2 regions of the Paucilactobacillus salsurae genome follow, and region 2 is predicted to be linked to the other one. Evidence: predicted binding sites of a transcription regulator. Region 2 holds the regulator's gene; the other holds the start of a gene.
What was found. Region 2 encodes Rex, which represses fermentation and respiration genes when NADH is low (regulators of the CRP and FNR family bind a similar motif). Its sites were predicted from a motif close to TTGTGAANTANTTCACAA; they were not measured.
Positions count from the first base shown of each region.

Region 1 (16,698 bases), on a different contig from region 2:
CTTCTAAGTCTTGCATATCTTTATGTTTAACTCGAATGATTTTTGCTCCAGATAGGCGAGAACCATCGATGATGGAAGCATGATTTAATTCATCAGACAAGATGGCGTCATGCTTGTCCATTACTGCTGAGATGGCACCCATGTTAGCATTAAAACCGGATTGATATGCTAATGCTGCTTCTGTTCCCTTAAATTCAGCAATCTTTTTTTCAAGTTGATCGTGAATTTGCAGCGTCCCATTAATGGGACGGACAGCACCAGCACCAACCCCCCACTCTTTCGTTGCATCAATGCTTGCATCAATTAACTCTTGCTTGTCAGCAAAACCTAGGTAGTTATTTGATGCTAGGTTAATCAGGTTTTTCCCGTTTACTTCGATAACAGGTCCATTGGGTTTTTCCAAAGTATCGATGGTATTCAATAACCCTTTGGATTGTAAATCCGTTAAATTAGTTTCTAAAAACTTATCTAATGAGCTTGCCATTTTTTGACCTCCTTAAAACCATTGCAACAACTTTTCAACTAAAACTATATCATGGAAATGTAACCGCTTACAAGCAATATGAATGAAATTATAGTTACTTAGTGAAATTGTTATGGCCGCGATGCTTACCGTTATCATTGATACACAGCGTTTTTAAAACGTTTTCTTCACAAAAAAAAGACTAGAAAGAATTTGTCTTTCTAGTCTGAATTTGAGCTTGAAATCATCAAATTAATTAATCATTTCTAATCAAATTTGTATTTGTTTTTGAGGTAGAAATAGAATGGAATTCCAATTGCTGTTAATACAATTCCAATACCAGCAAGCATAAATTGTGTGAACAGTGTATTGATAACAATGAATAATCCACCCAACAAAGCAACAATCGGAATTACTGGATATGCAGGAACCTTATAAGGACGAACCAATTCAGGTTCCTTCTTTCTCAAAATCATCACAGCTGCAAAAGCCATGCAATAGAATAACCAAATAACGAATACAAGCATGTTAGTAATAGCATCAAATGCGTTTGTTAACATCATAATTGCTGCAATTACTAATTGGAAAATTCCACTGAACCAAGGAACTTTACTCTTTGCAGTTAATGCACCAAATAAATTACTAAATGGCAATTTATGCTCTTCAGCCATAGCAAGAGGAATTCTCATCCCAGTCATGGTATACCCGTTAATCGTTCCATAAACAGAAATCAAAATACCAATCGTAACTATTTTACCACCTAGCCCACCAAATAAAACTTTTGATGCGTCAGAAGCAACATTTAAATTACCAATAACGGCGTTGTGTGCACCTGCTAATGGCAAAATCATTAAGAACACAGCGTTAACGATTAAATAAACAACCATGATCAAACCAATACCAAGTGAGATTGCTTTTGGTAAATCTTTACTTGGATTCTTCATTTCACCAGCAATATTACCAACATGAATCCAACCATCATAGGCAAACATTGTTGCAAGTAATCCTTGTCCTAAACCTGTCCATAAACCAATGTGTTGACCTGGTTTAACTGGAAATAGTGAGAAATCAACACCATTTGAGCCACCATGCATTAATCCAACAATCACAATTAAAGCAAGTGGAATCAACTTGATAACCAATGTGATTGATTGCAAATAACCGGCTGCTTTGGCACCCAAGAAGTTGATAAGGGTTACTGTAGTAGCACAAACAATGGCAATTGGAACAACCGTTCCTGTACTTAATCCAAATAAATTGGCTACTTGTGTTCCGAAAATAATTGCTAAAGCGGCTACGTTAGCAGGGAAATAAATAATAGCTTGTGCCCAACCTGCAAGGAATCCCCAGAAGCCACCATAGGTGTGTTGTAAATATTTCGTTAATCCACCTGTTTCTGGAATTGCAGCAGCTAATTCAGCCCCTGTTAATCCAGCACAGATACTAATTAACCCACCAATAAACCAGGCCATCATGGCTAAACTGGTTGATCCTGTCACTTGTGCAACGTTTGAAGCTTTAAAGAAGACACCGGCACCAATAACGGTTCCCATAACTGTCGCCAAGGCAGGGAAAAAGCCGAGGGTCTTTTTTAATTGATTTTCTTGGTCATTCATTGTTTTGCCTCCCTTTTTTTACTTTGAAATAGTAAATTGAAATTAAAGCTAAATACCAAATAACTGCAAGAACTATTGAAGTTAGCATGTTGCTGTCAAACATTAAAACAATGAGTACGAATACGAAAAATATAATCGTTAAAATATCAGTAAATGGATACCCTGGCATCGGAAAAATTAACTTATCCACATTTTTTACGGTTCGGCGATAGAGTATATGACATATAATTAAAACTACCCAAATAAAGATAAAGTTAACAGTCGCCATTCCGGAAATTAACTTAAAAACACCGTTTGGAATAAAATAATTCAGAGCCACAACAATTAACAAAACTAATGATGAGAAATTCAGTGCGACATTTGGTACTAAATTACGTCCAATTTTTTTGAATCCTTTTGGTGCATTGCCACCTTTTGCCATTGCATATAAAGTACGACTGGTACTAAAAATCGCACTATTACATGCTGACATTGCTGCGGTCAACACAACAAAATTAACTATTCCAGCAGCAGCCGGAATTCCAACATCACTAAATACTGTAACAAAAGGGCTTTGAGATGGTGACAGTGAATCCCAAGGATAAATACTCATGATGACAATCATCGATCCAATATAAAACAACCCAATTCGAACTGGTAACGAATGAATGGCTTTTGGAAGATTTTCTTCGGGGTCTTGTGTTTCACCCGCAGTAATTCCAACCATTTCGATTCCGGCAAAAGCAAATAATACCATTTGGAATGACGTCAAAAATCCATTTATTTTTGTCGGGAAAAAGCCACCATGTGATACCAAATTACTTAAGCTAGCTGTGCCAGCGTTACTTTGATATCCTACAAGAATCATGTAGCCACCAATCACAATCAACGCGATAATTGCTACAACCTTAACAAACGCAAACCACGATTCCATTTCACCAAAGAGCCGAACACTTGCCATATTGCTAATCAGTAAGACAACAATGATGATAAGCGGTGTGGCCCATTGTGGGAAATGGGGGAACCAATACTTTACATATATTCCAGAAGCAGTCAAATCAGCCATTGCAATGTTGATCCAGCAAAGCCAATAAGTCCATCCAGTAACAAACTCAAACTCGTCACCTAGATATCTCTTTACAAAATCAATAAACGAATGAAGTTTTGTATCAGAAAGTAACAAATCTCCAATTGCGCGCATCAAAAAGTAACAAAATACTCCAGCAACAGCGTAAGCTAGAATTATTGAAGGACCGGACTCGTGAATTGCAGTACCAGAACCTAGGAACAAACCAGTTCCTATGGCACCACCAATTGCTATCATCTGTATATGTCTACTCTTCAAAGATCTGGAGAGTTCGGGGTCGGGACCATCCTTCATCAGTACATTACCTCAATTCTACTAAATTTTAACAAAAGCCCCATCGCACAAACAATGTCATGTTAGGGGCTAGCAATGATCTTAATTATTCAGATTATTAAATTGTATTTTTTTCAATTAAATCAAAATAATTAGTCTCACCAAATTTTAATAGTTAACATTTTAACATGTTATTTCAATTTAGCCAATACCTTTTTCAGTTCCAACTGGAGCTAAGAAGTGGTCAATGATCTTTGAAACACGTTGTAAGTCAACGTTACCACCTGAAACAAGGGCAACAGTCTTCTTACCTTCGAGCCATTTCTTATCAATTTTTCCTGATTCGATAGCAGCTGTTGGTAATGCACCAGCACCTTCAACACAAATCTTAGTACGTTGCATAAGGTCTTTCATTGCTAATGCGATCTCGTCTTCATTTACCAAGACAATTTCGTCAACCAAGTTTTGAACAATAGGGAATGTCAAATCACCTGGAGTTGAAACATCAGTTCCATCAGCTAATGTAAAGTCATCATGATGGAATGTAATTTTACCTGCTTCAACTGAAGCTTCCATTCCATGAACGTTTTCTGATTGAACACCAATTACGTGAATTGATGGGTTGAATGACTTAACTGCAGTAGCAATACCAGAAATCATTCCACCACCACCAACAGGTACGATAACTGTATCAACATCCCAAAGATCATCTAAAATTTCAAGACCAATGGTACCTTGTCCAGCAATAACATATTTGTCATTAAATGGATCACAAACTGTTAGTCCTTCTTTTTCAGCACGTTCAAACATCCAAGCATGTGCATCATCAAATGTTGCACCGTGAATGTCAACTTCCGCACCATATCCACGCGTTGCATCACGTTTCATTTGAGGTGCTTCATCTGGCATAACAATCGTAGCATTAATTCCTAAAAGTTTTGAAGTTAAGGCGACACCTTGAGCATGGTTACCCGCTGAGGCTGCGATAACACCACGCTTCTTTTCTTCATCACTTAAATGGTTAATTTTGTTGTTGGCACCACGGAATTTGAATGATCCAGTTAATTGCATGTTTTCAAGCTTCAAATAAACATCGCCTTTAGCAACGTTTCTTGAAAGGAACATTGATTGAATCAATGGTGTACGACGTGCATATTTACTAATAATACTTTTTGCTTCTTCAATATCTTTAATATCACAAATATCGGCTGTTTTGGCTACAATACTATTCATTGGCATAATAGTGTTACTCCTTTGTGTATACTTTAATTTGTAAAGTATTTTTGTTCACTAAACCGTGTAATATCTAATCATTCTCATGTATTAGTTTTCACAATACTTTCGAAAATTATAATAGATTTAAATCTTCATCTAAATCTATTACAATCATTTTTCAACAGAGCAAAGTAAATTCTAATTAAAAATTAAATGTTTAATTCTTCATATGGTAAGTCTAATGATTTACCTAAACCTTCATTGGTAATCGTACCTTTATAAAGGTTAACACCTGTTCCTAATGCTGGATCTGCTTTAACTGCGCCTTCAAGGCCTTTGTCAGCAATTTCCAACAAGTACTTCAGGTTTCCAGCTGCAAGTGCCATCGTAGCTGTCCGTGGAACGGCACCTGGTTGGTTAGGAACAGCATAGTGAACAACACCATCTTTGACAAATACTGGATCATCAATGGTTGTTGGGTGATCAATTGTTTCAACCGTTCCACCTTGGTCGATGGCGATATCAACAATTACACTACCTGGCTTCATTGATTTAACCATGTATTCTTTAACAAGCTTTGGTGGTTTGCTCCCAGGAATAAGAATTGTTGAAACAAACAAATCAGCATCTTTGATTTCTTTTGCTAGGTTTTCTTCGTTTGATTTAACAACACGAACTTTTTGACCTGCAAATTCAGATTCAAGTTGCTTGATGCGATCATCGTTTAATTCGATAATTACAACTGAGCATCCTAATCCAAGTGCCATTTCTGCGGCATTGGTAGCTGCATTACCACCACCGAAGATAACAACGTTTCCTGGTGTAATACCTGGAACATCGATTCCTGGAAGTAAGATTCCTTCACCTTGATGTTGAGCTTCCAAGTAGTAAGCACCCATAATCACAGAACGTCGACCTGCGATGGCACTCATTGGAGCTAACAATTCAAGTTTTCCATCATTAACAATTGTTTCACCACCGATAGCGGTAGTTCCAGCCTTCATCATTGCTTCAACAGTTGGTTTTGATGAAGCTAAATGTTGAAAGCCCCAAACAATTTTACCTTCAGAGAAATACTTGTATTCTTCTGCATCTGGTTCCTTAACCTTAATGATTAAGTCAGCTTTCCAGCCTTCTTCATGACTGACAATCTTACCACCGGCATCTTCAAACTCAGCATCTGGGAACCCGGCACCTACACCGGCATTCTTTTCAACTAAGACTTCGTTACCAGCTTCTACCATCTTGCGAACATTTTCTGGAGTAGCCGCTACACGACCTTCTCCTTCTTTTTGTTCTTTGATAACTGCGATCTTCATTCCAACACTCCCTTTAGAATTACTATTTGACGTCGACATAATGATAGCGCTTTCCAAAAAATGTGTCAACGATTTTGTGAAAAAATGCATCAACTTTTTTATGAGATTTTTCTCATTTTTTCATTAATTTTTTTATTACTTATTATTTAAAAGTTTCTTAGAGCCCCAAGGAATAGCAACTTTACCGTTTTTAAGTTCGTGAAATGAGTATTAAACTTATAATTGCAGAAATGCTTAAAAAATCACAAACCGCTAAGGAAAAAAATTGATTTTTACCATTTTATCGGTAAAAATCAATTTTTTTATTTTTTTATTCAGTTATCTCAACTTTGTTCGATTCTTCAACTTTAAACCGATCTTTAAATTGTCTCATTTGTTCAGCTAAGTGAACTTCATCCACAACAAACTCGTGGGTTCTGCAGACATAGTCATGTTCTCGACCAATTTTTGCAATATAACCATTAATGTAGTCAACTTCAGTTGGACGATTCTTTGAGAAATCTTGATACATTGATGGATAGTGGTAAGCATAGGCATGACTAACCGTTTCAACTGAATCAATTTCTTCTTGTCTAGTTTCAACTAACTTAATGCCAGCACGTTCACAGGCGTCGTAGGCTTCATTGAACATTTGGGTGGCCATCTTACGAACACCAGGATATTCAATAAATTGACCCATTTGAATCTCGAACATCGTGCATAATGTGTTAACAACAGCGTTGAAAACAACTTTTGACATCATGGTGCCCATGAAGTTTTGTGTGACTACTGGTCCTAAGCCGGCATTTTTAAAATCTGTTTCAATCGCGTTGGTATAGTTGTTAACTTCTTCATTATAATTGCAAACATGCATGACTTCAGTTCCTGTGGCACCCATGAAATCAACATCACCAGGGCCGTTGAAAACGGTCGCAATCATTGCAGTTCCACCGATAATTTTATCTTCTGGAAAGTATTTTTTAATGACATCAAAGTGGCCCATTCCATTCATAGCTGAAAATGCGATTTGATGATCTTTAAAAATTGGTGCGCAACGTTTCATGACATCTTCTAATTGCATTTGCTTAACAAAAATAATCCAAGCATCTGGATCACCTTTGTAATCTTCTGGGTAATAAACATTGACCGGTACGATATGTTTATTTTCGTGATCACGAGCAACGTAAACGCCACCTTGTTCGTGAATCTTTTCAACATTAGGTTCCCAAGTATCAATAAAATCGACTTCGCAACCTGCATTTTCTTGAATCATAACTCCGAAACGAACACCCATTGCACCTGCACCAATTACACCGTATTTCATTTATATCATCCTTTCAAAAACCAATTATTATTTTTTCTACACTGTCATCTTTAAAAGCTTCGTAAGGACGATAAATGCGGCCAGCTCACGTTCGTAGTTCTAAAATTTTCATATGTCATTTCAATCATCCTTCCTTTTCTATGTAACAAAATTATGTGTTGTGAGTCGTTTAGTTCTATGTTTATTTTAATTTGATGAAAGAAAAAGCGTCCCAATTAGTCTTAATGACCAATTGGGACGCTTTTTGCGTGTTACCACCCTAATTTGTAGCATACTCACATATACTACCTTAGCAAGTACTGCACGGTTGCAATACTTCGATATTGTATGGGGTATCTTCCCCTAGTCTCTCAAATGAGACTAACGCTATGAATCATCTTTGACACTTAGGAAAATACATCTTCTCAACTACGATGCTTTCTGAAAATTTCGCTAAGTGCTACTCCATGGTTCAAGTGACACGTGCTTTCATCAAATTGTTGAGATTAGTATACAAACAATCAGAATAATTTGTCAACAACTTTTTCTCATTTTTTTTTAATTTAATTTAGTTAATCAACTCTGACCTTGCATTATCAAGGCATTTTTTCTAATTTTATTTTAATTAAAAATAAAATACTTGAATTTTTTATTGACAAATCAAATTACTTAACTCTATAATTTAGCATATTAAGACAACGTTAGGAGCAATCAGCAATGGCAACACAACCCTCACAACTGAATAATCGTTGGCAAAGCCGGTAACGGGTTGTAGTCTTTTGACAGATACAACCTGTGTTTCAGATTGTATCTGTGCTGGCTGCTTTTTTAATTAAGTCTGCATGGAGTGATATCATGCAGGCTTTTTCTTTTCCAGAGGCCTTCATGAAGTCCTCTGGTTTTTTGTTTTTGGCAATTATTTATTTCTTGAAAAGGTGGTTATATAGTATGAAACGAATATACACATTCATCGCAATTATTCTAGTATTTCTAGGCGTTGCCTACTTTAAGGAAGGTGGGTTCGCAACTTCGCAAAAAACGCCAACTGTTGGTATTTTAACGTTGATGCATCACCCCGCGTTAGACCAAATTCATAAAGGGGTTGTTGCAGGATTAAAACAAGAAGGCTTTTCTGGTAAGAAGGTTAAAATTGATTACCAAAATGCCCAAGGTGATCAAAGCAATTTGAAAACCATGAGTTCCAAATTGGTTAACGAACACAATGATGTGCTTGTTGGTATTACCACTCCCGCATCACAAGCTTTAGCCAACGCAACCAGCAAAATTCCAATTGTTTTAGGAGCTGTGACTGATCCACAAGATGCTGGTCTAGTGAAAAACAATAAACGTCCAGGTGGCAATATCACTGGTATTTCAGATCAAGCGCCACTACTCGAACAATTGAAATTGATCAAAGAATTTATGCCCCACATGAAAACATTAGGCATTATTTATACGTCCAGTGATAGCTCAGCGGTTGCTGAACATGCCTTATTCGTGAAATTATGTAAAAAAGAACACGTCAACGTTAAATCTTATTCCATTTCAAACAGCAATGATTTGAATCAGGTTTCCCAACAAATGATGACACAAGTTGATGCTGTGTTTGTCCCGACCGATAATACAATTGCCGGTGCCATGCAAACACTTGTTGCAAACGCCAATGCTGCTAAAAAGCCAATTTTTCCAACCGTTGACACAATGGTGAAAGATGGTGGCCTCGCAACCTACAGTATCAATCAGTATAAATTGGGTGTGCGTGGTGGCAAACTAGCCGGGCAAATCTTAAAAGGTGAAAAGAAAACAGCAACGACACCAATTAATTACATTCGCCACGGGGATGCCACAATTAACTTGAAACAAGCTAAAAAATTAGGCATTAAAGTGCCAGCTAAATTCTTACACGAAGCTAAAGAAAATGGGGAGGTGTATCGCTAATGGGTTTAATCGTATCTGCAATTGGACAAGGATTGTTATGGGCGATACTTGGATTAGGATTATTTTTAACATTTAGAATTTTGGACATTGCCGACATGACCGTTGAAGGCACCTTTCCACTGGGAGCTGCTACCGCTGTCACTGCAATTGTGCACGGCGTCTCGCCGCTCAATGCCACCATTCTCGCTTTTCTGGCGGGTATGGTTGCTGGTTTAATTACTGGTCTTCTATATACCAAGGGTAAGATTCCAATCTTACTGGCTGGAATTTTAACGATGACCGCAGCGTACTCAATTAATTTACGAATTATGGGTAAATCAAATACATCCCTACTTGGTCAAAAAACACTTTTAAAATCAAAGATGTTAGTTAACTTACCCACCTATTTTGATAGCGTGACGTTGGGAATGTTTGTGATTGTCATTATCACAGCCATTTTAATTTTCTTTTTACAAACTGATCTCGGTCAATCCTTTATTGCCACAGGTGATAACGAAAAAATGGCCAAATCATTAGGAATTCATACCGATAACATGAAAATCATGGGTTTGATGGTTTCTAATGGAATGGTCGGTGCATGCGGTGCTTTAGTCGCCCAAAGTAATGGCTATGCTGATATTAATATGGGGATTGGTACCATTGTCATTGCCCTCGCCTCCATCATTATTGGTGAAGTGGTCTTTGGCGAATTAACGCTCAACCAACGACTAGTTGCTGTGACTCTTGGTAGTATTATCTATCGTTTAATCTTACTTGCTGTACTCCAAATTGGTTTCTCAGCAAACGATTTGAACTTACTGTCATCAATCGTTCTCGCATTGTGCATGATGTTACCACAAATGCGTTCAGCCTTACATTTGGATCACGTTTTCAAAAAGGGGGTAAAGTCATATGACTAAACCAATCTTAGAGTTAAAAGATATTGTCACAGTCGTGAACGCAGGCACTGTGAATGAAACACAAATTTTAAAACACTTAAATCTGACCATTAATGAAGGTGACTTCATTACGATTGTTGGCTCTAATGGAGCTGGTAAATCGACCTTGTTTAACGTCATTGGTGGCAATTTAGCAGCTGATGAAGGTCAAATTTTATTGCATGGAAACGACATTACTCATTTGAGTGAAGAACAACGAACCACCTTTTTAAGTCGCGTATTCCAAGATCCAAAGCTTGGCACTGCACCACGAATGACAGTCGCTGAAAATCTTTTACTCGCCATGAAACGTGGCCAAAAGCGACGGTTAATTCCACGCCATTTGAATCAACACATGGATGAATTTACTAAATTGGCTGCCACTATGAATAATGGCTTAGAAGAACGAATGAACACAGCAACGGGCGATTTGTCTGGTGGACAACGCCAAGCACTCAGTTTCTTAATGGCGACGCTGAAACGACCAGATATGATTTTATTAGATGAACATACCGCAGCCCTTGATCCACGGACTAGCCAGGAATTGCTGCATGCGACGAATGAGCGTATCACGCAAGACAAACTCACCGCACTTATGATTACCCATCATTTAGAAGATGCGCTCACCTTTGGCAATCGACTCATTGTGTTAAATGATGGTCAAATTGTCGCCGATTATACCGGCGCCGAAAAACAAGCTTTAACCGCTGAAAAACTATACAGTTTTTTTGAACTAGTTGGTTAATATTAACCACACAAAAACAGCTACATCAACGGATGTAGCTGTTTTTTATTTTGACCACCATAATTTAACTAAAGCTTGGGTTCCATCGTCACCAAGATGTTTGTCATCAACCAACTGTTCATATAGTAGTTTAGCCTGTGTTGTAGCTGGCAGATCAAGTTTCATTTTTTCTGCCTCATCAAGGGCAATACGCAAATCCTTGAGAAAATGCTTAGCAAAAAAGCCTGGTGTATAATCATTTTTTAAAATGCGCGGCACATAGTTATCCATGCTCCAATTATCAGCTCCACCACTGCTCAGCGTTTGTAAAACAAGTCTTAAATCTAACTTAGCAGCCTTGGCATAAACTAGCATTTCAGTTAAGCCTGTCATCGTCCCCGCGATCATGATTTGATTGGCCATTTTAGCATGTTGGCCGCTTCCAAATGGACCAAAATAATTCATTTGTTGCCCAATTTGGCTAAAAAGTGGTTTTAATTGCTCATAGGCTTTCTGATGACCACCAACCATGATCGTCAATGTTGCATTTTTGGCCCCCACATCACCGCCGGAAACTGGTGCATCCAAAACTAACACATCTTGCTGTTCACCAGCCTCGCCAATTTGTTTAGCCAAGCTTGGTGTACTAGTGGTCATATCAACTAGGATTTGATGGCTAGTAACCGCAGAAAAAATACCCTGGTCGCCAAAATAAACTTCAGAAACATCCTGCGGATAGCCGACCATCGTCATCACCACTTCGACTTCTTTAGTTACCTGGGCCGGCGTATCAGCCCATTTTGCACCCTGATCAATCACTTTTTGTGCGTGGTCTTTGGTGCGATTATAAACAACAACCTCATTGTCTGCTTTAAGCAAATTGTTAACGATACCTGTGCCCATGACGCCTGTACCAATAAATCCGATTTTCATACGATCACCCCTTCATTTATGTCTTAATCCTATCAGTCCTGCACGAAAAATGCTAAACTAAACTTGAATTTACTTTTAGGAGGTTAAGATCTTGAAAAAAGTTAATCTTGGAAACAGTGGTTTAAATGCATCCCAAGTTGCACTTGGCGTCATGCGAATGGGATCTTTAAGTGTTGACGATGCAACAAAAGTCATTGAAACAACTTACGATAATGGCGTTAATTTTTACGACGCTGCCGATATTTATCAAAACGGAAAATCCGAAGAAACCTTTGGTGCCGCTATTAAACAAGCTTCGTTTAATCGTGATGACATTTACATTCAATCAAAGGGTGGGATCATTTTAGATCCTAAGCGCAGTACTGGTGATTTAGTTTTCGGTGCCCGCTATGATTTTTCCAAAGATCACTTAATTGAAGCCGTTGATGGTATTTTAAAACGCTTAGATATCGATTATCTTGATTCATTTCTACTTCATCGACCAGATCCACTGATGGATCCAGCAGAAATTGCCGACGCTTTTAATACCCTCCAAGCTAGTGGAAAGGTTAGACATTTTGGTGTTTCAAACTTTAATAGTAGTCAAATTAATCTGGTTCAAAATTATCTCAATCAAAAACTGATTGTCGATCAACTTCAATTTGGGGTCATGCATACCGGCATGATTGATAGTGGCATTCACGTCAACATGAGTGATCCAGATAGTATCGATCACGACGGCGGTTTACTTGAATATTTGCGTCTTCACCAAATGAACATTCAAGCATGGTCACCTTACCAATATGGCATGTTTGAAGGCCCATTTATCGATAATCCAAAGTTCCCTGAATTAAACGCTAAATTGCAAGAAATTGCTGATAAATATCACGTAACAAAAAATGCGATTGCGACTGCTTGGATTACACGTTTGCCTCACAACATTCAAGTTGTGTTAGGTTCAATGAATCCAACTCACTTAAAAGAAAGTATTGCTGGTGCTAGCATCACACTAGAAAAGCAAGAATGGTATGATATTTACTTTGCAGCCGGTCATACTTTACCTTAATCAAAAAAGAATCGTGAAAATCACGATTCTTTTTTTGTTTCACTAATTTTTTTCTCAAAATAATGTGCCAGTTTAGCTTTCGGATAAACACCCGTTACTTTTTCAGTGGCCGTTCCGTCTTTAAAAACAACTAAAGATGGAATACTCATCACTTTGTATTTCATGGCCAAATTTTGATCTTCATCAACGTTAAATTTAACAAACTTTATTTCATGGTATTCTTGTTCAAGTTGATCAAGAACTGGTTCAACCATTTTACATGGTGCACACCAAGGTGCCCAAAAGTCAACAATGACTATGGGTGCTGTGGTTAATTCTTGAAAATTTTCACTCGTTGCAACTTGCGCCATTATTTGACCTCCTTTTTGGCAATATTTCTTCTGATAAGATGGACAATCAAAGTGCCGATAAACATAATAATGATAAATAAACCAAACCAGTCCGTTGGAATTTCAATATCAATCATTGGGATGGTTAAAAATAACTTAACAGCAATCACTGCAATCAAAACGTAAGCCATCGGTTCCAATTCCGGAATTTTACGCATTAAATTCATAATGATTTCTGCAATCCCACGCATGCATAAAATACCAATCAGGCCCCCAATTAAAACAATCACTGGATTGGAAGAAATGGCTAATGACGCCAAGACAGAATCAACGGAAAAGACAATATCCATCACTTCAATTTGAATCACAACCGACCAAAATAAAGGTAAAATACGATGTTTGCGTTCCTTTGGTTCTTTACTAGGTTTTTTCCCAAATAACTTGTGATGAAAAAAGCGGTAAACCAAATACATTAAATATAGTGCCCCGATGACCTTGATTTCCCAAATGTGGATCAAATAGACGCCAATACCAATGATTAAAAAGCGAAAGAGGTAGGCACCCCAGAGACCATAAAATAACGATTTTTCTTGTTCTTTTAACGTGGGTAAGACACGGGTTTGTGCCGCTAAAACGATGGCATTATCAACGGACAACAAACATTCGATCATGACTAACGAAAAAATAATTAGCCAATCTTGTCCAGAGGAGATGACACTCGTCCAGTTATGCAGGTCAAAAAATGGACCATATAGTTTTTCTAAAAGTGCCAATCGATAATCTCCTTAATGACTTGATGATGGTGATAGTAGTTGATCCAAAGCTGTTTGAAAATAGTTTGGTACTGGTGCTGTTATTGTTAAGTGACTCATTTCAAATGGCAGTATTAATTTTAAATAACGACCGTGTAGCAACATCGGCGCTGCCCCTGTATCATTTCCATACAATGGATCATTCACAATTGGGCAGTCTAATGATTGTAAGTGCAGTCTAATTTGGTGGGTGCGCCCGGTCCCTAAAGTTAACTGAACTAATGAATAATCATCATTACTCGCTAATACTTCATAGTATGTTAATGCTTTTTGAGCATTTAATCCATTAATTTTTCTTTTGCGTTGATCATCAGGATTCTGGCCGATCGGCAAATCAATTTGACCTTGCTGCTTGGGTAATGCTCCATGCACAATGGCTAAATAAATTCGCTGAATGCTTTTTTGAGCAATCAATCGATCTAAAATAGGAACAACCACCGGATTTTTGGCAATCACAACTGCACCACTAGTTTGCTGATCAATTCGATGAACCATATATGGTTGGGTACCAGATTTTTTTAAATACGTAGCAACAAAATTCATTAACGTGCCTTTTTCAGCCGCCCAATTCGGATGAGATTTGATACCACTGGGTTTGTTAACAACTAGTAAATTGTCATTTTCAAACAAAACTTCCGGCACAACTGACGCATCTGTCACATAATTAGAAACTGCTGTTCTAAAATCACTTGCAACAAAATGTAGTTTAATTTCATCACCCAGATTTACCTCTGTGTTCATCGGTTGATAATGACCATTAACCAACACATCTTGTCTAATTCGTAAATAATGCACAATTCGCCGTGGAATTAACCAGTCAGTTTGCAATAACTGTCGTAAAGTGGTCTGATTTATATTAACATGTTGATTGATTACCCATTCGTTGTGCATCGCATGACTCCAAAATAAAGGACTGTTTTTTTGTTATTACTACTGTTGTTCATCTTTTTAATATTAGCACTAATTAAATCTTGGTTTCTTTGTGCCGGTTGGATTTCCACCATTTTGTGTGGTTATTTAATACTGCAATTAAATGATAAATTAATCCTTGTTTGGTTAATTGCATTAACAATTTGGTTAGTCTACTCACTTTACTATCTAATTTTTAAAGTTTCAAGACTGATCCGCAAACTGTCACTTTTATTAAAATCACTAATTGTTATCTGTGGTATTGCCATCTTAATTGGTATTCCATTAATCGTGGCCAATTTATTCTCAGTAAATGTTCCACTTTGGTTGAATTTGATAAGTATTATTGCCATTTTCTTACTAACTTCACTAACTTCCTATTACTTCAGCTTATTTTGGCACGGCATTTTAACAAAAAAATCCCAGCAATTAAAAACGATTGTCATTTTAGGAGCTGGCTTGACTCATCAGTCGCAAATTAGTCCAGAATTACAGCATCGATTAACGCTGGGATTGAAAATATATCGAATTCAAAAACAGGCCCCTACCATCATTATGTCTGGTGGACAAGGACCTGATGAAACTGTCAGTGAAGCAGCTGCCATGAAAGAATATGCGCTGAAACAAGGAATTGATTCACATTATATTTTTACGGAATCCCAGTCACGTAATACTTGGGAAAATCTCGCAAATGCACAACGCATCATTCGTCAACAACACCTAAAAATGCCCGTCGCCGTCATTTCGAACAATTACCACACGTTACGTATCTTGGCTTATGCGCGCAAACAGCACTTAACAATTACAGCTGTGGGTAGCCAATCAAACTGGCGCTTTTTTCCAACAGCCAGCATTCGCGAATGGATTGGTTTACTATCCTTCTATCGATACACAAATCTACTGATACTAATTGCCATGTTTCTAGGGTTAATCGTAATTAATTTAATTGGTTAACCCTTAACTCGTCTGGTACTTGATAAACTTTTGGTTCAGTCCAGGCTAACATTTCTGGTTTCAATTGCAATTTAGTAATTTCGCCTTGATTATAAGACTGAAAATAATAGCTTCTACTTTCTGCTACAGTGGCCGCACGATACACTGAAAATGTGTGCTGATGTTGAGAATTACGAGGCACACTAACGCTATTTAATAAATGCCAACTTGATACAATTGCGGCATCTTCATTTTGTGGTTGGTCTGCGCGTTCCTTTAAATAAGCTGCACGAATAAAACGTGCGCCAGGCGAATAAGAACCAGGTGGAATTGACTTACCAGATAAGTTCCCAGTTGAAACTTTAGCTGTATTCAATGGCACTTGCCCCTTTTCAAATGCAGGTGTAAATTGCATATACTTTTCTAACCGTCCAATTTGACGTTCAAAATTAGGGCTGTTGGTGACGATTCCTAGTGGGTTTTCAATTACTCTCATTGGTGTTTGAGTAGGTTCAATAACGACGATATCCCCAGTTGTATCAACTAGCGCAAAATGTAGTTCTGGTTCGCCGTATTTTGTCACGCTGTATTTATCAGACATGAGTTGCACTGTATCAATATGCTCACGAATATCAGCAACTGATTTGAAGTTACCTAACACCCAAAAAATAAATTCAAATGGTGCAATCTGAACCTTACTATCATCAATCTCATCATTTAATTGAGCGCCGTTAGCAAATGTTAATTTTTGCGCACAGAGCCCAAACTCGTTGACACCATCTGAAACATCAATTCGTTCACGGCGCAAATTTCCCCCACCAATTAACGCATATTTATTTTCAATTGTTCGATGACTAAATGATGTCTGCCATTGAAAATTTCTGGGCACAAACATTGGCGCGTTTTCAAGTGTTGGCCAGTCCA
Region 1 covers NZ_BAAHWX010000002.1:156,096-172,793, reverse strand. Annotated here, with positions in the region: gene ACYVQZ_RS02820 (glycine C-acetyltransferase) at 1-484, opposite strand, end outside; gene ACYVQZ_RS02815 (APC family permease) at 730-2,079, opposite strand; gene ACYVQZ_RS02810 (amino acid permease) at 2,072-3,382, opposite strand; gene tdcB (bifunctional threonine ammonia-lyase/L-serine ammonia-lyase TdcB) at 3,620-4,657, opposite strand; gene ald (alanine dehydrogenase) at 4,843-5,952, opposite strand; gene ACYVQZ_RS02795 (ketopantoate reductase family protein) at 6,263-7,255, opposite strand; gene trpX (tryptophan ABC transporter substrate-binding protein) at 8,183-9,172, shown strand; gene ACYVQZ_RS02785 (ABC transporter permease) at 9,172-10,071, shown strand; gene ACYVQZ_RS02780 (ABC transporter ATP-binding protein) at 10,064-10,834, shown strand; gene ACYVQZ_RS02775 (NAD(P)-dependent oxidoreductase) at 10,880-11,746, opposite strand; gene ACYVQZ_RS02770 (aldo/keto reductase) at 11,838-12,791, shown strand; gene trxA (thioredoxin) at 12,812-13,141, opposite strand; gene ACYVQZ_RS02760 (TerC family protein) at 13,141-13,893, opposite strand; gene ACYVQZ_RS02755 (RluA family pseudouridine synthase) at 13,906-14,823, opposite strand; gene ACYVQZ_RS02750 (YdcF family protein) at 14,854-15,795, shown strand; gene ACYVQZ_RS02745 (choloylglycine hydrolase family protein) at 15,779-16,698, opposite strand, start outside.
Region 1: a site for Rex is predicted at 4,737-4,754, ahead of tdcB (bifunctional threonine ammonia-lyase/L-serine ammonia-lyase TdcB). Genes of this name have one in related genera too.

Region 2 (16,698 bases):
ACTCGACCTAAATTAAGACATTGATCACAATAGTAATGTACTGCTGGTAGCGCAACTCTTTGTTTAGGTAGTTTGGAGTTACAACGATGACAAATCACATAATCTTTTTTGACCGTCATGGTTGGCAAGCGTTGTAAATTTGGTAAAATTTCGTTATCGTTAACTTCAGTAGTGAGTAATCTTCTGCCGTACATATTTTCAACTTTAATAAAATCACCCTCCAAAACTTAAATACGACAAAATAACAATTTTCTTCAAAAAGGATTTATTCAAATGACTAAACCATCTTTAACAATTGCACATGATCATCAATCTGAATTAATTATTAAAAAATCACGATTTATTTGTTCCGTATTTCGCATTGAAAATGAAGAAATGGCCAAAGACTTCATTTCGGTGACCAAAAAAGAACATCGCAAAGCCAACCATAATTGTTTTGCATACGTTCTAGGCGATCAGGACCATATTCAACGACAGAGCGATGATGGCGAACCAAGTGGCACAGCTGGTGTTCCGATTCTTGAATCGCTACAACTGACAGAAGTGCATAACGTTTTGGCAATTGTGACGCGTTATTTTGGCGGTATTAAGTTAGGTGCAGGAGGATTAATTCGTGCGTATAGCAATGCAACCACACAAGCTATTCATGAGGCTGGATTAGTTCAAAAGGTCCTTCAAGCTAGTTTAGCCATCGAATTTGCCTATCAAAATCACGATACATTGACCTATTTTTTACAGCAACAACACTTAGAAATTGTTGATGAACAATATGGTGTGGACGTTACTGTTACCATCTTTATTGATGAGAAAAATGTTGACGCCATGAAGCAGAAAATTGTTGATTTGCTGCACAATCAAGTGTCCTTTGCGCTTGGTGAACCTCGATATCATGAAATTCCTTTTCTCGGTTAGCCCAAAAAAGGCATTATCACAAAATTTGTGATAATGCCTTTTTTACGTTAATTCCCAGAAAATAATCAGTGTTTTTTGCACACTATTCTTTTAAATGATAATTATAGGTTGAAACGATAATATTCTCACGTGAATTTAGCACCGTTCTCAATCGTAGACTAGTTTGGTTATGCAATGCACGTTGCCATGGATGACGCGGTACAAATTGCGGCACTAGTACAGTCGTTGAATAATTTCTAGCGGCTGCTCGTTTAGCAATCACATCCACAAATCGTAAGGTTGGTGTTGCAATTGAACGATATGATGAGTGAATATCGACGAATCGCACATCAGGAAACTCTGCTTTGAATTCATTAGCAGTCTTATGTTCCTTGCCCGGATTCTCATCAAAAGAAACGTGCATTGCAATCACGTAGTCCCCAATTGAACGGGCGTAGTTAATCGCTCCTGCGGTCACTCTCGTCACATTGCTGACCAACACAATCACTGTAGCGCCATCAAAGTCTTTGATTTGGACTTGTGTTTTACCAGCCACGCGTAATTGTTTGGCAACTTTCTTATAATGCTCACGAATTTTATGGAACAACATCAGTAACAGCGGCATAATAATTAAATATGGCCATACCTTATCAAAATGTTGCCAGAACAAGAAAATCACTAAACTAAATGAGATCAATGTACCCACTAAGTTGATCAGTGATTTACCTAACCAAAAACCTTCACGAACTCTAAACCAGTGAATGATCATCCCTGATTGTGACAAAGTAAATGGCACAAACACACCAACAGCATAGAGCGGAATCAAAGCATTGGTTTGACCATGGAAAATGAAAATTAAGACAACCGCACCAATGGCTAGCATGATAATGCCGTTAGAATAACCAAGACGGTCACCACGGTCCATAAATGCATGTGGCATGAACTTATCCTTTGCTAAGTTAAAAGCTAAGATTGGAAAAGCTGAGAATCCAGTATTCGCAGCAACCGCTAAAATCATAGCTGTTGAAAGTTGGAGTAAGTAATAACCAATACCATGTCCTCCAAAAACTGATGCCCCAATTTGTGACAAAACAGTGGCATGCGTTGATGGAATAGTACCCAGATAGTAACTCAGGAACGTAACACCTGTTAAGAAGAATGCCAAAATCAAACACATAATTGCTAATGTATTCGCGGCGTTACGTGAACGCGGTTTATTAAAGTTTGGCACGGCGTTACTAATCGCTTCCACACCAGTTAGTGAAGATGAACCCGCAGAAAAGGCCCGAATAAAAAGTACCGCAGACATGCCTGGTACATAACTCCCAATTGCAGAAGTCGCATGGTACTCAATGTGACCAGTCGAGATATTAAAAATACCCCAGATAATCATAATTGTGAGCATGACAACGAAGAAATACACTGGGATCGTTAATAAATTAGCACTTTCGCTCATACCACGTAAATTCATTGCCATAATTAAAAAGACAATGATGACCGCAATTCCAACTGAATATGGATACAGTGCTGGAATTGCGGAAGTAATTGCTTCAGTCCCGGCAGTCGTTGATACGGCCACCGTTAACATGTAGTCAACCAATAACGATCCACCGGCAACTAAGCCACCTTCTTGGCCCCAGTTAGTGCTGGCAACAACATATGCTCCACCACCACTAGGATAGGCATGAATAATTTGACGATATGATAGCGTAATCGCTAGCAGTAAAATTAAAACAATGCCAACAATGGGTAATGAATACCACAGTGCCGCGGCAGATAATGTCAGTAAAACCGTTGTAATTTGTTCGGTACCATATGCTACTGATGATAGGGCATCTGAAGATAGCAACGCCAACGCTTTAAACTTAGTTAAATGTTGATTGCCTTCATCGAGTGTTTTTAATGGTTTACCAATTAATAAGCGCTTCAAATAACGCCACATGATAATCTCTCCTCATTGTCAATAAAAATTGAACAAAAGCAATTGTACTACACGAAATTTCACAATACTACCAAAATTCCGGAAATTCTTGGAATTCTTATTATAGACATCTATTACTCTAACACAACTAATCAGACTTCGCCTTGTCTTTTAAAACAAAAAAAGATTGCGGCATTAACGTCGCAATCTTTTATTATTTAATTTACTGAGCTTACATCATACCGCCCATACCACCTGCTGGAGCAGCAGGTGCTGGTGCTGGATTATCTTCAGGCTTGTCAGCAACAACAGCTTCAGTCGTTAACAACAAGGCAGAAACTGAAGCAGCATTTTGTAATGCTGAACGGGTAACTTTGGTTGGATCAACAATTCCAGCAGCAACCATATCTTCAAATTCATTTGTTGCAGCATTGTAACCGACGCCAGGCTTTTCACCCTTTAAGTGTTCAACAATCACTGAGCCTTCAAGACCAGCATTTTCAGCAATTTGACGAACTGGTTCTTCCAATGCACGTTGCACAATCTTAACACCAGTAGCTTCGTCGCCATCTGCTTTCACAGCAGCAACGGCATCAATGGCATTAACAAGGGCTGTACCACCACCAGAAACAAATCCTTCTTCAACGGCAGCACGGGTTGCATTCAAAGCATCTTCAATACGATATTTCTTTTCTTTCAATTCAGTTTCTGTTGCGGCACCAACACGGACAACAGCAACACCACCAGCTAATTTAGCCAAGCGTTCTTGAAGTTTTTCTTTGTCAAAGTCTGAAGTTGTTTCAGCAATTTGACCCTTCAATAGGTCAACACGTTCTTGAATTTGTTCTTTGGCGCCAGCGCCTTCAACAACGGTTGTGTTTTCTTTAGTAACCGTGACTTTATTAGCTTGACCTAATTGATCAATCGTTGCATCTTTCAAGTTCAAACCAAGATCGTCAGTAATCACTGTACCACCAGTTAAAATAGCGATATCTTCAAGTTGTGCCTTACGACGGTCACCGAAACCAGGGGCCTTAACAGCAACAACATTGAAGGTTCCACGCATCTTGTTCAAAACAAGGGTTGGTAAAGCTTCGCCAGTAATATCATCAGCAATGATTAATAGTGAACGGCTTTGTTCAACAACTGATTGTAACAATGGTAAAATGTCTTGAATGTTGCTGATCTTCTTGTCTGTGATTAAGATATATGGATTGTCGAGATCGGCTTCCATCTTATCGTTGTCAGTGACCATGTATTGTGACATATAGCCACGATCAAATTGCATTCCTTCAACAACGTCCAAGGTTGTATCAACACCACGAGATTCTTCAATGGTGATGACACCGTCGTTACCAACTTTTTCCATTGCATCAGCAATTAAATTACCGACTTCTGGGTTAGCAGCTGAAATTGAAGCAATCTGGGCAATGTCATCCTTAGTCTTAACTTCGTGAGACATCTTGTGTAATTCATCAACTGCAGCTTTAGTAGCTAATTCAATTCCGCGACGAATACCAACTGGGTTAGCACCAGCAGTCACGTTCTTCATACCTTCATTGACAATTGCTTGCGTCAATACAGTAGCAGTCGTTGTTCCATCACCGGCAATATCGTTAGTTTTTGAAGCAACTTCTGAAACCAACTTAGCACCCATGTTTTCAAAGTGATCTTCCAAATCAATTGCCTTGGCAATTGTCACACCATCATTTGTAATGGTTGGTGAGCCATACGATTGTTCCAACACAACGTTACGACCCTTTGGTCCAATTGTTGTTTTAACTGTATTTGCTAGTTTGTCGACACCTTTAAGCATTTTTGTGCGGGCGTCTTCAGAAAATTTTAATTCCTTTGCCATAATTTCAATTCACCTCATAAAAAATTGTTTGATTATTTAAAATCGATTATTCCCTAGTCAACGATTGCGACAATATCTTTTTCATGAACAACTAGATATTTTTCGCCTTCATATTCAACTTCGTTACCTGCATATTTATCAAACAATACACGGTCGCCTTCTTTAACTGAAGGAGCAAGCTTATCACCGTTATCAAGTGTCTTTCCGGCACCAACGGCAATGACCTTTCCAGTAGTTGGCTTTTCTTGGGCATTTGATGCCAATACAATGCCACCAACTGTTTTTTCTTCTTCTTGTTCAGCTTGTAGAACAACGCGATCTCCTAATGGTTTTAACACGTTTATCCCTCCATCAATTTAAAAATATTATTTTTAGCACTCGACATACTCAAGTGCTAATCACAAAATCTACTATAACATTTTCTGACTCAATTGCAAGAATTACGAACACATTTTTCAAATCATAAATCATGACAAAATAAAAAAGCCTTACCACCTGGTACGACTCTGTTTAGAAACTATTCTTCTGGTTCATTATTGTTTGTATAATGATCAATAAAATAGATTAATGTTTGTAATTCATTTGTTAGATCAACGTTTTGAACACGCAACGTTTTTGGAACAGACAAACGTAATGGTGTAAAGTTCAAAATACCATGGACACCAATTTGAGCTAATTTATCGGTCACTCCTTGAGCTGTGCTTTCTGGTACAGTTAAAATGACAACATCAATTTGTTGTTCTTGGAGTTGTTCACTCATTTCATCCATCGCATAAACGGGTACACCACTTTGAACAGTATTGATAATATTTTCATTCACATCAAAAGCTGCGCTGATACGTACGTTGCTATTTTGGTGGAAATTAAAGTTTAATAACGCGTGTCCCAAATTACCAACACCAATTAAAGCAACATTAGTCAATTTATCTTGATTCAAAATTTCTTTGAAAAAGTTCAATAAATCTTCAACATCGTACCCATATCCGCGCTTTCCGAGTTCGCCAAAATACGAAAAATCGCGTCTGATTGTGGCAGAGTCAACCTGCACTGCTTCAGAGAGCTCTGTTGAAGAAACACGGCGTTTATTTGCATCCAATAAAATATTTAAATAGCGATAGTAAATTGGAAGTCGCTTGGCTGTTGCCCGAGGAATCTTTCGGTTCACCATGATACTTCCCTCCTTAAATGACTTGATTGTGAAATTCACGTTACTTAATATTCTAGCATAACTTCTCAATTTGTGAAACTTTTTGCAAATAATTTATTTATTTTTTGTGAGTCGAAGCTTGATCAAGACTTATGATACAATCAAGTTATTAAACAAATGAGGTTAAATTAAATGTTACTGTTACAAACAAATAACGTGAAACGGCAATTTGGTGCGGATGTTTTATTTCACAATATCAATCTGCAAGTGCAAACCAGTGACCGTATCGGTCTTGTGGGCCGCAATGGAGCTGGAAAAACCACCTTATTAAAAATAATTGCGCAACTAACGACCCCTGATGATGGCACCGTCAGTCTCAAAAAAGGAGCAACATTAGGTTACCTAGCGCAAGATCAAGGCTTAGATAGCCAAAATAATATTTGGGCTGAAATGGATAATGTGTTTAGTGATCTACATGCACAGGAACAACAAATTCACAAGCTTGAGCAAAAAATTACCACTCTAGATCCTGCAACTCCGGACTATGAAAAAACGTTAACCTTATATGATCAGCTACAACATGACTTCGATATGGCTGGGGGCTTTCAGATTGAAACAAATATTCGGGGTGTCTTACATGGCTTTCATTTTGAAAACGTTGACTACGAAACACCGATTAATTCTTTATCCGGGGGCCAAAAAACACAACTCGCATTGGCAAAACTATTACTTCAACGTCCAGACATTCTAATCTTAGATGAACCTACTAATCACCTTGACATGGCGACTTTGTCTTGGTTAGAAGATTACTTAAAAAGTTACTCAGGTGCGTTATTGCTCGTTTCACATGATCGCTACTTTTTAGATCATGTGATTACACAGGTCTATGATTTAGATCATCATGAACTCACTCACTACACTGGTAATTACTCGGCTTTTGTTGACCAAAAAGCTCATAATTTAATTGTGGCACAGAAACATTACGATCAACAACAGGCAAAAATTAATGAGTTGGAAGACTTTGTTAATAAAAACATTGTGCGGGCTTCGACAACTAAACGAGCTCAAGCGCGACGAAAACAACTCGAAAAGATGGAGCGCTTGGAACGACCTGTCACAGATGATCGCCAATCTATGCATTTTTCATTTCACGCCCAACATTCCAGCGGTGAAATTGTCTTGCAAGTCAACCACGCCGTGATTGGCTATGACCAAGAAAAAATTGCCGGCCCGATTACTTTTGAAGTGCGAAAACCTCGCCGCTATGCCATTATTGGTGCCAATGGTGTCGGTAAATCTACGTTGCTAAAATCAATCTTACATCAAATCGATTTTATTCAAGGTGATATGAAATTAGGCACTAACGTTACAATTGGCTATTACGACCAAGAGCAACAGCTATTACACCCAAATAAAACGGTACTCGACGAAATTTGGGATGATCATCTCACAGTTGACGAAAAAGAAATACGTTCTTTGCTCGGTAGTTTTCTATTTATTGGTGAAGATGTGTTTAAACCTGTCCACGCCCTAAGCGGTGGTGAAAAAGCCCGTTTGTTACTCACCAAGTTAACATTCGAAGAAGCTAATTTTCTTATTTTGGATGAACCAACAAACCACTTAGACATTGATAGTCGAGAAATTTTAGAACAAGCCATCAATGATTTCGAAGGCACTGTTCTGTTTATTTCTCATGATCGTTACTTTATTAATCAAGTGGCCACAGACATTTTAGCGTTAACTAAAACTGAAATGACCCACTATAAGGGCGATTATGACATCTATCTCGAACAACTCGAAAAGCAGGCAACATCGGCAGTAACATCCGTCACTGCTACAACCAAAACCGTCCCCACAAATCAAGATTATCAACAACAAAAAGAAACGCAAAAAAAACAACGTAAGCTCCAACGTCAAGTGGATGAGCTAGAAACGCAACTTGATGATTTAGAAAACCAAAAGGCGCAATTAGAATTAACGATGGCTACGCCAGAAGTTTATTCTGACGCCCAAAAATCAGCTGATGCACAAGCACAAATGACGGCAATCGCGGAAAAAATTGCAATCTGTGAAAGTGATTGGACTCAGCTTGAAGAAGAACTTGAAAATTTCTCATAACAAAAAAGCACTGTTGTCGGAATAATAAATTTCGCAAACAGTGTTTTTTTATGCTAATGATGCAAATGAGAGTCCAGGATCGGCGTTTAACGCCATATCTGCTCTATCGCCTTGTTTAGCAGCCACATAACCAGCTGCGCCAATCATTGCTGCATTGTCACCACATAATTTTAATGGTGCCATAATCAATTCAGTATTAGGATGATGTTTGGCAACCTCTTCAGTAAGTCGGTCTCGCAGACCTTGGTTGGCTGCTACCCCACCAGCCAAAATGAGCTGTTTAACTGGATAATCGTTTAATGCACGCTGAGTTTTATGCGCCAACACATCAACAACACTTTGTTGAAAGCTAGCTGCAAGATCTTTTTTATCTAACGGTGTCTGTCTTTGTTGTGCATTATGAACCGTGTTAATAAAAGCACTTTTCAAGCCACTAAAGCTGAAATCAAAATTGTCTTCTTTATCCATAGCTCGCGGAAAATTAAAGGTATCTCGCCCCTCATGAGCCCATTCATCAATGGTTTTACCGGCTGGATAGTTAACACCTAATACTCGTCCAATTTTATCATAGGCTTCACCGGCTGCATCGTCTCGCGTTTCACCCAAAATCTTAAAATCATATTCAGATTCAATATACACAAGCTCTGTGTGCCCACCGGATACCAATAATGCCATTTGTGGGTACTCAAAATCTGTCACATAGCGTGCTGCATAAATATGCCCAGCCATATGATTGACTGGAATTAATGGTAAATGATGCGCAAATGCAACCGTTTTGGCAGCACTAACCCCAATCAATAACGCACCCACTAATCCGGGGCCATAGGTTACAGCAACCGCGCTCAGATCTTCGTAACTCACATCTGCAATCTCTAACGCTTCATTTAAGCAGTGCGTAATTTGTTCAATGTGGTGACGACTAGCCACTTCTGGCACCACACCACCAAAACGTTGATGACTAGCAATCTGAGTTGCAATGACGTTTGATAATATTTGATGGCCATCTTCAATAACGGCCACACTAGTTTCATCACAACTCGTTTCAAATGCTAAAATTAAATTTCGTTTTGCCAACTTAATCTTGCTCCTTTAAATAGGATAAATCGAGAACCATTTCGAGTGCATCCTCATGATCACCTAAGTAATAACCCTTTTTTATTTTTCGTTTTAAAAAGCCCATTTTGCGGTACAGTCTTTGCGCGTTTTCATTACTGATTCGCACTTCCAAGCTAATTACATGCATATCAACAGCAGCAGAAATCTTCAACAAATACTGCAACAAATAACGACCAATTCCCTTATTTTGATAGGCCGGTGTAATTGCAATATTTGTAATATGCGACTCATTATGGACACGATCAAATGAACAGCCAACAAAGCCAATCAACATATCATTTTTACGGACAACTAAATAAAGTCGGTCTCGCTTGCGACGAATTTCTTGGACAAACGCATTTTCGTTCCATGGCGTAGCGCCATAAATTTGTTGCTCCACTTGTAGAATTTCAGGCACATCAGTTATCTGTGCTCGCGCAATAAAATAATCCACATCGTTAATATCAACGATGGCATTTTTGATTGCTAACGCGTCAGCAATTTCATCTTTGCGACGTCGCTGGCGACCATCTTTTAGCCATTTTTTAAACTTCACGAACATAAGTCTGATTAATTTCTCCTGGATGTGATTTTTGCCATACTGCTTCGGCTTCTGTAACTCTTAAATATCTGGGAATAAAAGCATCGACATCAGTAATTGGTTGGCGACTTATGCCAAGCATTCCTAATATACCTGCTTGCGGCACTGCAGCTGACGGACTGCCAATTTGAATCAACGGCTCACTTGCCGCTAATGTTTTGAACTCATCCGTGATAGTTCCTACTACGACGACCGGCTGTGCGTATTGTTTAATTTGTTCAATTAAATGACTAATACTAATATGTTGATCGGGTAAATAGTTAACCGTGCTACCCTGGTTAATTTGATAACCACCCACAAATGCATTTTGACGACGGGCATCAAAAAAAGCAATCGCATTTTTTTCTGGACTGACCGTCAGAATATTTTGAGCAACTAACTCTAAGCTGGAAATACCCACTAATTCAATGTTCAGTGTGGCTGCTAACGTTTTCGCAGTTGTCACAGCAATCCGAATGCCCGTATATGACCCCGGCCCATCAGCCACAACAATTCTTTGGAGGTCTTCTGGTTGCCAATCAGCAACTGCTAATAAATTTTCCACCACTGGCATCAAATAGCTGCTATGGTTTTTGGCAACTTTCAGGGTGGTTTGTGCCACCAGTTTTGTGTCTTCCAACAAAGCAACACTCAGTGGTTTATTAGATGTATCCAGCGCTAAAATCTTCATTTATTTTCCCTTCGAAACTTCTTACATAATTCCTGCTACAACGAATACTAACCTATTTAGGTTTTTTTGCAAACTAAAAGAGCAAGAATCCCTGCTCTTTTGCATAATTTAATCATTACTTACGATCATCATACCCATTAGGATGAGTTGAATGCCATTTCCAAGCTGTTTCAATAATATCATGAACGTCGTCAAATTGTGGCTGCCATCCCAAAATTGTTCGTGCCTTATCACTCGCAGCAACAAGTGAATCTGGATCACCAGGGCGACGGGGAGCTAATTTAGCTGGAATTGGTTGTTTCGTTACTTCGCGCGCCGCTTCTAACATTTGTTTGTTGGAAAAACCAGTTGATGAGCCCAAATTAAAGGCTTGACTGTCATTGCCGGCATTCAAATATTTAAGTGCCAAAATGTGAGCATCCGCTAAATCCATTACGTGAACATAATCGCGCACATTTGTGCCATCTGGAGTGTTATAGTCATCCCCAAAAATACTCAATTCATCACGTTTACCCTGAGCAACTTGCATAATAATGGGAACTAAATGTGTTTCTGGTCCATGGTCTTCACCAATCGTGCCATCTTCTTTAGCACCGGCCACATTAAAGTATCGTAATGCTACAAACTTAATCCCATAAGCAACGTCTGCCCAATGCATCATTTTTTCCATGGCTAATTTACTTTCACCGTAAGGATTGATGGGGTCTTGAGGATCAGTTTCTTTAATTGGAATTTGTTTTGGAACACCATAAGTAGCCGCAGTGGATGAAAAGACAATCTTTTTAACATCGTGTGCTTGCATTGCCTCTAAAAGGGTAATCATCCCACCCGTATTGTTATCAAAATACTTCAATGGTTTTTCCATTGATTCTGGCACAATTGAGAATGCGGCAAAATGGACGACTGCATCAATTGATTCATTTTCAAAAATTGTGTCTAACACTTTACGATCACGAATATCGCCCTGATAAAATTTTGCTTTTGCGTTAATTGCTTTTTTGTGTCCGGTAGATAGATTATCAACAACAACGGTTTCTTGACCCTGTTCTACTAGTCTTGCCACCATATGTGAGCCAATGTATCCAGCCCCACCTGCTACTAAAATAGCCATGTTGTTCCTCCTTGAATAATTAATGTTTCTAGTTTACCACAATGTCAGTCGAAGTTTCATTGCCACCAGCAATTTGCCTGCGCATGAATGTCACCATCTAATTCAATTTGGTGATTAGTAAATAACTTGTCACCATCAGGTTGTGGTTGACTAACTTGACTATTAATCGTTTGCCCATAGCGAACTTCCCGTTCAAATTTAATCGTCATTTTTGTTAATTGATGGTGCTTCAAGAAATCAGCTGGTAGTGCATCTAGCATCCAGCTAAAATAATGCGCATTATTGACATGTTGGTTTGAATCAATATCAAAGTATCGGACCCGATAATCTTGTTTCGTGTCGATTGCTTCAGTATCTAGCTTTTGTGGTCGATCAATGCGGGGAATCTTTTTAACCTGTTTGGACGAAAATGGTTCAATAATTGCGTTTGGAATGGCGGCCATTTTCCGGGTGGCAAAATCCATAAAGACAAACATGCCATTAATATGAACCAACTCATCACCGGTTTCGTTTTTTAGCCAGAATTCACGAAAAGCAAAATATTTATTGTATGCCGTTGCGCGGGTGCCCAAAATCACATGATCACCCTCGGCAGGTAAATCAGTCAGCTGCAGTTCGTAGTTGGTAATAACCCACCCACCACCAATTTTAGCAACAACTTTTGTATCAACTGCTAAAGATCGTGATTGTTCTTCCGAAACTGACATGATTAAATTAATCAGCATGTCAATCGATAATTTACCGGTTGGATCACACTCGTAATATGTAATTGTATGTGGCATTTCAAATTCGTTTTTTGCAAGCATCTTAAATCAAATCCTCTCCTTTAGGCCAGGTGGTGGTATTGCTTGTACAGTTCTTGACGATTTAAGTCAAACTGTTTGGCAACTTGTTTAATGGCACTATTCGGTGTTTGGCCTGCAGCAATCAATTCATCAACAACAGACAGAGCATCATCTTGTGAGACTGCTACAGTTGTCTCTTCTTGTGGATGACCTTGCACAATCAGGACAAATTCACCGCGGGGTTCATTGTCTTGCAACCAATCATTAATTTCACCCACACGTCCACGCACAAATTCCTCATACTTCTTAGTAATTTCGCGCGCCAATACGATTTGTCGGTCATCCCCTAGCGCAGCAGCTACATTAAGCATTGTTTTTTTTAGTCGATACGGAGATTCATAAAAAATCATCGTTTCTTCTCTTTGTGACAGCACTTGTAATTGTTCAATTTGTTGCGTCTTTTTGCGTGGTAAGAAACCAAAAAAGTAAAATGGTTGTGGTACTAACCCAGAAGCGATTAATCCGGTTAAGCCCGCATTGGCGCCTGGCAATGGCACCACCGTAATATTTTGTGCCACACAACTTGCAACCAATTCTTTTCCCGGATCAGAAATTGACGGCATTCCCGCATCGCTGACTTGTGCAATTGATTGCCCCTCTTTTAGCAATGCAACTAATTTAGGAATCCGTTCTTGCGTATTATGTTCGTGAAAACTAATTTGTTTAGTGTCAATTTCAAAGTGATTTAATAACTTTTGTGTGTTACGGGTGTCTTCTGCGGCGATTAAATCAACCTGCTTTAATGTATCAACCGCACGAAAAGTCATATCACCTAAATTACCAATTGGCGTTGGCACTAAGTAAAGTTTCCCCTGGGATTCAGTTTTAAAACTCTGCTGTTGTTGCATTAGTTTTCTCCAACCTATTGTTTTTGATGGCGGCCAAAAATGGCATCTAAACAAAATGTGCACGATTCGTTCTTATCAAGGCGTTTACCATAATATTCATTACAAACATGGAAGCCCTGTTCATATAATTTTTGCAAATTTTGTCGTGAAGAAGATAAGTCACTCGGATCACTTTGATTTTTATACTGGTCAATAATTTGGTGCAAGTGTTCATTTTCAATCGAAAGTTCTGCATTTTCTTCCAAAACAGATGTGATTTTAACTTGCAACTGTTCCATATTGGTCAATAAATCTTTCGTTTGTTTAGTCACTTGCGCAAATTGATCATAAATTTCACTTTTATCTAAGCTTTCACTCATTGCCTATCTCCTCTCTGCTACTTTAAAATGCGAATTAATAAAATGGTTAGTCGTTCAACAATATTTTGAAAACTAACATTTTGATCCAGTAGTCGTTTGGTCGCCAACGTTTCTTCACAGCAAGCTGTTAATTGTTGATTTGTAAATGTTTGGGCAGCTTGGGCGACCGCACTACTGGCTGCATTAAAATTAATCGTGGCCGTTGAATCATTTTTTAGCATCAACGGATCACGCCAAACCATCATAATCATATCCAATAACACTTGCTGTCTGGCACGATTATCAGCTAGTTTCATTAACTGAGCTTGAATGAGCACAAACGCCCGCATATCTTGTTTAACTACCAGCTGAAACCAATTCTTGATTACTTGCTGAGCATCTACTAACCAGTTGTCCTCCGTAAGATCTTTCACGACATCCAAGGATTTCGTTAAACTACTGGCTAATTCTACCACTTCACTGGCGATTCCATTTGTTTTTAATAATTGTTTAAACTGATCTTTATTTAATGGTGGTAATTCCACAATTTGGGTGCGTGACTGAATGGTTGGTAGAATGGCTGCTTTATTAGTCGTTAACAAAAATGCGGTGAACGTACTACTTGGCTCTTCTAAAAACTTTAGTAGACTGTTTGCTGCACTCACCGTCATTTTATCTGCATCATGCACAATAAACACTTTTTGTGAGCCTTCCACCGCACTTTTGGTGAATTCACTCTTTAATAACCTAATTTGATCAACTTTAATATTTTGACCCTCACTATTAATCTCTAACACATCGGGGTGCAAATGTTGTTGGATCCGCGTGCACTCCTCACAAGTTAGATCGGGTTGCCCATTTTTGACGTGTAAACAAAATAAACGCATTGCTACCCACAAGGCAACCTGCGTTTTACCACTATCTTGACCACCAACTAATAAATAAGCGTGCGATAATTCTTGTTGATTAATCGCCGTTTTAAAACGTGAAATCAGTTGTGGTTGTTGAGTTGTGATGTCAGTTGTTTCTACATTATCCATTAAAAATTCGCTCACTTAAAATTGATGAAATTGTTCGATTGGTAGAACAAACACTGTTGCACCACCAACTTGGACTTCGACTGGGTAAGAAGCTGAAGCGTCCATGGAAACGTCCATGTTAACTTGAGGGGTCATGAATTGACCACGGGCGTGGGACGTCTTTTTAATAATTGCTAAAACATCTTCCACCCGTTCGTCTTCAATACCAACCAAAAAAGTTGTATTACCAGAACGCAAAAAGCCCCCGGTTGTTGATAGTTTTGTCGCGCGAATATCAGCTTCAATAAATGCGTTACTTAATACATTACTGTCCTTATCCTGGACAATGGCGATGACCATTTTCATATCCGTCTCACTCCTTATTTAGTCAATTCTGGGTACTTAGTATAGATCACTTTAATTGTATCATCTATTACCTGCTGAAGCGGCTGACTTGCATCAATTAATTTGATCCGTTCTGGATTTTCTTGATGTAAACGTAAATAAGATTGACGAACACGTCGGTGAAAATCAAGGGCTTCAACATCTAGACGATTAATTTCATTTTGACGAAAGTTCTGAATACGGGCAATTCCTTTTTCAGATTCAATATCTAAATAAATGGTGAGATCAGGTTCTAAACCATCAATGGCAAATTGGTTGATATTCCAAACAGCCTGCTCCCCGATTTCGCGTCCCGCACCTTGATAGGCAATGGAACTATCCACATATCGGTCACTAATTACCATCTGTCCCTTATTTAACGCGGGAATGACGGTTTCAACCAAGTGTTGTCTTCTAGCAGCTGCGTATAACAGGGCCTCTGTTCTGGCATCCATTTCTGTGTTTTGCCGGTCCAAAATAATATTGCGAATGGCTTCTGAAATTTTATTGCCACCAGGTTCTCTTGTTAAAACCAATTGATCGCCTAATGTGGCCGTCAGAATTTTCCCAACAGCAGTTAAAACACTTGTTTTTCCTGCACCATCTGGACCTTCAAATGAAATAAATTTTCCTGTCATGATTACGCTCCTGATCATCAATTCAATTTAATCTACTCTTATCCGCGAGCTTGTCGCCGTTTTGCTTCCTTATATAAATAAATATATTTTTGTTCTTGTAATTTTGTATGTTGGGCCAATTCAGAACTGATATTACTTTCATAAACGGCTTCTTGGGTTTCTTTAGCATGATCCCAGCTGGCCTTTGTTTCATGAATCAGATCAACTAATTGTTCATCGTATTGTTGGTGTAAATTTACACGTTTACGTCCAAACATCTCTTACATCTCCGTTCGGCCCTCAACGGCCTTAAATAATGTCATCTCATCGGCGTAATCAATATCTGCACCGACTGATAAGCCGTGCGCCAATCTGGTTACTTTGATGCCCGCTGGTTTAATGAGGCGTGACAAGTACATCGCGGTTGCTTCACCTTCTGAAGTGGCATTCGTGGCCACAATGACTTCTTTAACTTCTTGATGCTGTTGCAAACGCGTCAATAAAGCGGAAATATTAATATCTTCTGGGCCAGTGCCTTCAATTGGTGACAACACCCCGTGTAAGACATGGTAGAGGCCATGATATTCCTTCATGTTTTCCATTGACATGATGTCTCTAGATTCTTCAACCACCAAAATTTGTGATTGATCCCTAGTTTTATCTGAACAAATTTGGCACGGATCGTCTTCTGTAATGTTGCCACAAATACTACAAAAATGCAGATCGCGTTTGGCTGAAATCAATGAACTAGCAAAATTCGTTACATCATCAGCATCCATACTAATCGTATAAAAAGCTAACCGTGTTGCCGTTTTTCGACCAATTCCAGGGAGTTTCATATAGCTTTCAATCAGTTGTGCAATTGGTTCTGGATATTGCATTGTTTTTCCTTCTTTTACATTCCTGGGATACCTTTAGTGTATTTACCCATTGTTTTTTGTGTTGCTTCATCAACTTTAGTTAAACCATTGTTCACTGCTGCAATGACTAAATCTTGGAGCATATCAACATCATCTGGATCAACAGCGTCTGGATTAATTTGCAGATCTTTTAATTTTTTATCACCCGTAAAAGTAACCTTCACCATTTGGTCAGGTGCTTCACCAGTAAATTCTTGCTGGTTCAACTCTTCTTGTTGGGCCATCATTTGTTTTTGCATTTTTTGTGCTTGTTTCATCATTTGTTGCATATTTCCCATTCCACGCATCATTGTTTAATTTCCACCTTTTTAATCA
Region 2 covers NZ_BAAHWX010000006.1:44,656-61,353, forward strand. Annotated here, with positions in the region: gene ACYVQZ_RS06590 (ATP-dependent helicase ComFA) at 1-209, opposite strand, end outside; gene ACYVQZ_RS06595 (YigZ family protein) at 274-912, shown strand; gene ACYVQZ_RS06600 (APC family permease) at 995-2,833, opposite strand; gene groL (chaperonin GroEL) at 3,045-4,670, opposite strand; gene groES (co-chaperone GroES) at 4,724-5,008, opposite strand; gene ACYVQZ_RS06615 (redox-sensing transcriptional repressor Rex) at 5,188-5,838, opposite strand; gene ACYVQZ_RS06620 (ABC-F family ATP-binding cassette domain-containing protein) at 6,010-7,935, shown strand; gene tsaD (tRNA (adenosine(37)-N6)-threonylcarbamoyltransferase complex transferase subunit TsaD) at 7,984-9,009, opposite strand; gene rimI (ribosomal protein S18-alanine N-acetyltransferase) at 9,011-9,592, opposite strand; gene tsaB (tRNA (adenosine(37)-N6)-threonylcarbamoyltransferase complex dimerization subunit type 1 TsaB) at 9,576-10,301, opposite strand; gene galE (UDP-glucose 4-epimerase GalE) at 10,417-11,412, opposite strand; gene ACYVQZ_RS06645 (acyl-[acyl-carrier-protein] thioesterase) at 11,469-12,218, opposite strand; gene rsmI (16S rRNA (cytidine(1402)-2'-O)-methyltransferase) at 12,239-13,105, opposite strand; gene ACYVQZ_RS06655 (DNA replication initiation control protein YabA) at 13,120-13,464, opposite strand; gene holB (DNA polymerase III subunit delta') at 13,482-14,483, opposite strand; gene ACYVQZ_RS06665 (cyclic-di-AMP receptor) at 14,499-14,828, opposite strand; gene tmk (dTMP kinase) at 14,843-15,484, opposite strand; gene ACYVQZ_RS06675 (YaaL family protein) at 15,523-15,741, opposite strand; gene recR (recombination mediator RecR) at 15,745-16,344, opposite strand; gene ACYVQZ_RS06685 (YbaB/EbfC family nucleoid-associated protein) at 16,359-16,673, opposite strand; gene dnaX (DNA polymerase III subunit gamma/tau) at 16,692-16,698, opposite strand, start outside.